3 regions of the Effusibacillus dendaii genome follow, and region 2 is predicted to be linked to each of the others. Evidence: riboswitches for the same ligand, from Rfam matches in the RefSeq annotation. Region 2 holds a riboswitch; each other region holds the start of a gene.

Region 1 (2,265 bases), 450 kb from region 2:
GGAAAAGCAGACGTAAGCGCCTGAACTCCGGCTGCTACAGAAACAGCTACCGTCAACGTGTAATCGATTAACAGTGAGACACCCGCAAGACGTCCCCACATGAGTCCCAGGTTTTCCTTGGCGACCATGTAAGAGCCGCCTCCTCGCGGATACGCATCGATCACCTGGCGATAACTTACGACCAAAATGGCGATCAGAATGATAATGGCTACTGCTATCGGCAATGAAAAGGAGAAGGCTACAGCCCCAACAGTCGCCAGTTCCAAGAGAATTTGCTCCGTGCCGTATGCCACAGAGGAAAGAGCGTCTGACGACAAAATCGGCAGCGCCTTCCACACGGGCATTTTCTCAGCTTCTGCCTCGCTTGATTTTAATGGTCGTCCGAACAGGATCTTTCTAAGTGTTTGACTAGGCATAGTTCTGTGCCTCCCGTAGGCTCTGTCTTTCGATAGGATTCCCCAAAATCGACTGCTATCATTTCCGAAAAAACATAAGCCTGCGGTTTCTCGCACGATTCCTACATGTCACATGACACATCGAAACCTTCCACGAGCCCGCAGGCTTACAAAATACCCGGATCCCGCTTCGGGGGTCCCTGTATTCCGTCTTCCTGACATGGTCACTGTTCAGTTTTTTCCTTCAACTTCTTTTCCAGATCCAAATCTAAAATAAACAATTCCACTTGCTCGCCAATTTTCGTGCTTACGTCACTATGGCTGGAGATAACCTGACACCCCGTAATGCGTGAGATGATTCCTTCCGTATCCTGACTGTATTGTTCCCGCAAGATCCTGCGCATCGCCTTGACAAGCTGTTTCCCTTTTTCCGACTGTACAAGATGGGTTTCTTCATGTGTCAACACACCTTTCATTCGAACAATCACCATGTCTCGAATGATGTATGTCTTTGTTTCCTGCGGACCCCGCCCCAAAATTTCCCTTTGAAGTTTAATGTAGGATTCACTAATTTCTGCTTCCAGCCTGTTTTTTGTAGTTTGCGCCAAAATCTAAACCTCTTTCCGAGCGGTGTTACTTGCACAAAACAAAAAAGACCATCACAACGAATACTGGATAGGTCTTTTGGACCTTCCCTGCTTTAGCCGACGAAGTTAGCTGACGGGTAGGATGGCAGAGAAGTGTATCTCATCCCTCCTGATCAATCAGGATTAACCCCACTTGATTGGTTCCTCCGCTCTTGCTGTAAAACAAGATTAGGCTAGATTGAATTGTTGGTACGATAATACTTGGATTTTAAGATTTTTGCGACATGTGTTTTTCATAAAAATGACTCAAAATAGACTTCAAATAAATATAAAAAGATTATTTATCACTTATATTCTTATGGTATCTCTTTTTTTCGTCATTTCTCATTAAGCTCCACCCATCGAAAAATATCCGCCAGCTCCATCAGTTAGGTAGACGGCGCCAATCGTCTTTACCCTTGATAACAAATGCGGATTTATCCGTTTTTCCTGCCGAAATCCTTAATACGCCCGGTTCAATAGCGCGCAAACCGACATTTACTGGAGTAAACCGCTGGTCAAAAACGATCGCGGTTTGAATACAGCGCTCGGGGGGTGAACAGGAATGGCAACAGAACGGAATGCAGCCCGCAGACGGCGTGCACGTCGCAATCTTAGAAGAGCCATCAGAGAACTTCGAGAAGCAAGACGGTTTCTTCGGACCCGTACTGGAGTTGAAGCTGCCGAAGCAGAGATGGGCGATGCTCTTGTGTTTATTGGCAGAGCGTTGCGCAACCTGCATCGTACAGCTCCTCGCTAATCGAGAACACTTCCCGCCACGGTCAACCGAAAGACGGTTGGCCGCTTTTTTCCAATTATACCGGTAGTGTCGTGCGATCCTCTTCCAACCATTACGGGTTTGTTTTGCCAAATTTATCGTAAAACACAACGGTTTCTCGCGGATACATTTGCTTTGGCACCGGATTTTGCTTGGAATAGCCGAACCCGAGGATAGCCAAAATGCGCCGATCATCCGGAATAGATAGAGCGCTGCGCACAAATGTCTCTCTCCGCTCTGATTCCTCCGCATCCTGCGTATGATGAACCGCCCCAAATGCCGCACCCAGTCCCAGTTCTACCGCTGCAAGCCAGATATACCCACATGCGATCGAGGCATCCTGTATCCAATATTTGCTCACTTCTGGCAATCCTGTGACGACAATAGCAGCCTGAGCACCAGTTAGCCAGGATACATAAGGGGTCGTTTTCGACAGATGATCCAACGCGTCCCGCCCGGTGATTAA
Region 2 (2,265 bases):
ATTAGAGACACGAACTGGAAAAGCCGCATTCTTATAATAGATATTAAGGGTAGGGGTGGTTCCTCCATTCCAAATAAGGGTTTCAACACACTTCCAAGGTATTCAATCGAAACTCAAAAAGCTCGACCTATCGGGTAGCCATTCACGCAGAACAAATTTGTCTGGATAATGCCTGTATCGAGTCCTTCTTTTCCCACTTAAAGACAGAAAAAATCTATTTATCAAACCCTCGCATACTATCTGAAGCGAATCAAGTACATAGAAGATTATATTTTCTTCCAAAACCATAATCGTTTTCAGAAAAAGCTTAGCGACCGCTCCCCGGTTAAATACCGGGAAACGGTCGCTGCCTAAATCTTTCTATTTGTACTCTTCTCCACTGGGCGGGGTTATGACGATTTAATCAGGCTTTGCTAATTTTTCTGTAGTTTAACCGATGCGCTTTGCGCCCAAATATCGGGGGCCCCAATACGAATTGCTCAGGCTGTCGATTTTGACTCCGTAGGAATCGGTCGACGAAATGAACTGGTTGTCACCCACATAGATGCCTACATGTGACGGTCCCGAGGAATACGTGGCAAAGAATACAAGGTCTCCGGGCTGCAGATCAGTGACCGGTGTGCCTTCCGAATACATATCTCCAGTGGTGCGGCCCAGTTGAATACCTTTTGTATTCTTAAAAACATAATTCACAAAACCGGAACAGTCGAACCCGCTTGGACTGGTACCGCCCCAAGCATAAGGCGTGCCGATCAACGATTCAGCCGTATCAATCAACTGAGAAGATTTGGCAGCGTTTGACTGCTTCCAATTCGCCTCGTTTTTAGCAGCCACGTCTGCCAATATTTTGGCGGTTGTCGGGCCCACTTTGCCTGTTACTTCAATTCCGTTGTCCTTTTGGAATGCTTTCACGGCACCTTCAGTCAATTCACCATAATAACCAGTGTTTGAAGGATATGTGAAATATCCCAAAATCCGTAACTGCTGCTGAATCGCAGTCACTTTATCTCCTTGTGACCCAAACGCCAGAATATTCTCCGATGGCTCTGGAGTGGAAGCGGGAGCTGATTTTGTATCAGGCGATGCGGTTGAAGATTGTGACGACGTGGTTTGTGATAGCGTCTGTTTCGTTACATCCGGTAACGAAGATGCTGCGGATGGCGTCGATGAAGGTGATGGTTCTTTCACCGTTGACATTGTAGTCGATGCTGACGCCGCTGTGTCGGACGACACCGTTTGCGCGTTTGCGATGCCGAGGGATGCAGAAAAAACAGCCCCCGCAAAAACTAGAGATGCCAAATGCCTATTCAACGCGACTCCTCCTGTTGCCTCCGAGGTTAGTTGTCGGGTTCGGGTTGAGGTCCCCTACACGTGTGTGATTCACCCCAAAAAATAGTTCCCCCGTACTGACAGTTGTCAGATTCGGCAAATTTTTTCTTACTCTATTAAGTTATCAGCTATTTTGTCGAACTTCAATAGACTTTTGCCGTAATAACCTAGTTCTTTCGGCCTATTTTCTGGATTTGATCCAATTTGTGAGATCTCCCAATACCACCTCTTGCTCCGGTTCGTTTAGCAATTCGTGATAGAGTCCCGGATACAGTTTTAATGATCGGTCCACTACCGTAAGCCGTTCCGCGAATACGATGGCCGCTTCCGGATCCACGAGCCGATCCGCCCCCGCCTGCAGAATCAAGAGGGGGTGTTTCACAGATCCTGCCTGCAGCAGTGCATCTTTCATCGCTTTCTGTAGTTCGTGATACCAACGCACGGAAACGCGAAACTCCATATTCGGGTCCTGCCGGTATTGGCTGGCAACCGCCTCCGAGCGGCACACGTCGTTCGCTCGAATACGGTTTGGTATTCGCAATTTTGGTGCAATTCGCAACAGCAGTTTCGCCAACTTCTGCTGCCACTTCGGAACCCGCATTCGCAAACGCAGGCAAGGAGATGTCACAACAGCACCCCGAATCGGCAGTTGCTCGGCATTCGGATGCTGCAAAAGCCGGATGGTGACAAGCCCTCCCATCGAATGACCCAACAGAAAAATCGGCCGATCGCCAACTTCCCGACTCACTTCCAGCAGCCAGTTCTTTAGACAATCTACATACTGCTGAAACTGATCAATATGGCCGCGTCTGCCGCCCGACCTGCCAAGTCCGGGCAGATCCCCCGCAAAAACAGCGAACTGACGATTTCGCAAAAATTCAATCACATGCTGATATCGGCCGCTGTGCTCACCCGCTCCATGCACGATCAGAACCG
Region 3 (2,265 bases), 450 kb from region 2:
AGGGAATACTTCCGTATTATCGATGGTTACGGAAAATGCGTTCGGTCGAGGGAGTATGTACTTCGTTATACAGATTGCCACGATGCTCATTTTGACATTAGCGGCGAATACCAGCTTCAACGGGTTTCCGATTTTGGCCTCCATTATGGCGCAGGATCAAAACTTTCCCCGTATGTTTGCCAATCGGGGAGATCGGTTGGCGTTTAACTATGGAATTATTACATTGGGGATATTGGCCAGTCTGCTGCTCATCTTGTTCCGTGGGAAGACGGATCTGCTCATCCCGCTTTACGCGATCGGTGTCTTCTTGTCATTTACAATGGCACAAAGCGGGCTGGTGCTTAAATGGGTAAGAGAAAGGAACAGGGGGTGGCAGCGAAAAGTACTTATCAACGGAATTGGGGCTGCCGCGACCTTTGCTGTGGTATTAATATTCAGCATTACCAAGTTTACGGAAGGCGCATGGATTGTCGTTGTCGTGACACCACTCTTACTGTGGCTGATCACAAAGATCCACAAGCATTACGAGGCGGTTGCAAAGCAGCTGAGATTTGATTTGAACGATCCGCTCCCTCAAAAAGAATCTGTCATAATCGTGCCGGTTGCGGGAATCCACCGAGTCGTCGCATCGACCCTTGCTTACGCAAAGACTCTCTCTCCTAAAGTAGTTGCTTTCTACGTGGCGTTTTCTGAGGAAGAGGCGGAACGAATGGAGAAAAAATGGGAACAATGGAACCCCGGGGTTCGGCTTGTGACCTTCGTGTCCCGATATCGAACCGTCGTTGAACCCCTTGTGGAATTTGTAGAACGGGTTGATTGCCGTTTAAACCGAACAAGTACGGTTATGGTGTTGTTGCCGCAGTTTGTGCCCAAAAAGTTCTGGCAGCGATTGCTTCACAATCAATCCGCATTTCGAATCCGCGCGATGCTTTTCGGCCGAAAGGATGTCGTTGTGGCAACCCTGCCGTACCATTTGCAGGAGTAACTACCATACATTGTGCAATGAAGTTTACATAATGTCATGGTGTACTATCATTTGTTAAAAATAAGCCGAAGCTCAATCGAGCGCGGGGGACCCATTTTTTGGGGTGAAACCACATTAGTGGCAGGGTAATCCTCTTTACCCGAATCCGTCAGCTAACCTCGCAGGCTTCAGAGAGGAGATGTTTTCTAGGTATCGCGACATCGGTGATGATTCCGGCATTTGCAGCACCTGACAATGCTGCGGCAACATCCACACAATTACCGCCGGGAGTTAGCTTTGATACCAATATACAACCGGTTGCGCCTCTTGATGCAGATTACCAGACAAAGGTTAATGCAGTTCTGCAGGTAGCAGAAAGCAAGCTGGGAACTCCGTATGTATGGGGACATAATGAAGACCGCGGTCAGGTCGGTTTCGATTGCTCCAATTATACCGCTTATATTTATCATCACGCATTGGGGTATAAAATGAGTGGAGCTTCCCAGACTCAATACCATTCTGTCTGACGTACTGTGTCGAAAGCTGAAATGCGCCCGGGAGATCTTATAATCTTCAATAATGGCAGTCACGTTGGTATTTATGCGGGAAATGGCCGCGTGATTCAGGAAGGTGGCGGCCTGAAAAAGGTTGGCTATCTGAACGTTTCTCCTGGGTCTTCCTGGTACAATAATATTACGGCCGTTAAACGTATGTTTTAAGCAAGAATGCCTTGAGAACAAGCTGACGCCAGTATTCAACTGGTGTCAGCTTGTTTTTCTTTTACCGCTTCTATTGTACGGATTACACGCTTTGAGGCATCGGAATTTCTTCCTTATTGCCGTTTATCTCAATCCGATTTCCGGCACCTCGCGAAACATATCTGACGAATCCTTGCTGCGGACTATGTTCCATAAGCAGTTCCGCAAGCTGCAGTTGCACATATTGCCGAAAGGCTCTTTTTAAAGCACGGGCACCGTACTGTTTATCAAACCCTTTTTTGACTAAAAAGTTTTTTGCCGAATCGAGCAGTTCCAAGCGACAGTTGAATCTTAGTATTCTTCTGTTCAACTGTTCCGTTAGTACATCAATGATTTCAAACAATATTTGTTCCGAAAGCCAATTAAAAATCACAATGTCATCAATTCGATTGATAAATTCGGGCCGAAAGGTTGATTCCAGTTTTCTTTTAATGATTGTTTCCAGAAATGATTCGTTATTCCGGATTTTCCAGTAACGGGGATTTAGGTAATGGGTTATCGATTTCAGCACAAAACCCAGTCGATTATTGGCATAGCTTTGTA

What was found. Region 2 has a riboswitch for cyclic di-AMP ahead of skT53_RS18330 (C40 family peptidase). Riboswitches for the same ligand answer to the same signal wherever they lie in the genome.
Region 1: another riboswitch for cyclic di-AMP. It lies ahead of skT53_RS16320 (Na-translocating system protein MpsC family protein); the one in region 2 lies ahead of skT53_RS18330 (C40 family peptidase).
Region 3: another riboswitch for cyclic di-AMP. It lies ahead of skT53_RS16330 (C40 family peptidase); the one in region 2 lies ahead of skT53_RS18330 (C40 family peptidase).

What each region holds. Positions count from the first base shown of each region.
Region 1 covers NZ_AP023366.1:3,070,857-3,073,121, reverse strand. Annotated here, with positions in the region: gene skT53_RS16325 (APC family permease) at 1-416, opposite strand, end outside; gene skT53_RS16320 (Na-translocating system protein MpsC family protein) at 620-1,003, opposite strand; cyclic di-AMP (ydaO/yuaA leader) riboswitch at 1,084-1,227, opposite strand; gene skT53_RS16315 (hypothetical protein) at 1,587-1,781, shown strand; gene skT53_RS16310 (nitroreductase family protein) at 1,873-2,265, opposite strand, start outside.
Region 2 covers NZ_AP023366.1:68,603-70,867, reverse strand. Annotated here, with positions in the region: gene skT53_RS19055 (IS3 family transposase) at 217-354, shown strand; gene skT53_RS18330 (C40 family peptidase) at 430-1,311, opposite strand; cyclic di-AMP (ydaO/yuaA leader) riboswitch at 1,312-1,438, opposite strand; gene skT53_RS00340 (alpha/beta hydrolase) at 1,511-2,265, opposite strand, start outside.
Region 3 covers NZ_AP023366.1:3,073,554-3,075,818, forward strand. Annotated here, with positions in the region: gene skT53_RS16325 (APC family permease) at 1-985, shown strand, start outside; cyclic di-AMP (ydaO/yuaA leader) riboswitch at 1,039-1,167, shown strand; partial or broken gene skT53_RS16330 (C40 family peptidase) at 1,192-1,683, shown strand; gene skT53_RS16335 (AAA family ATPase) at 1,766-2,265, opposite strand, start outside.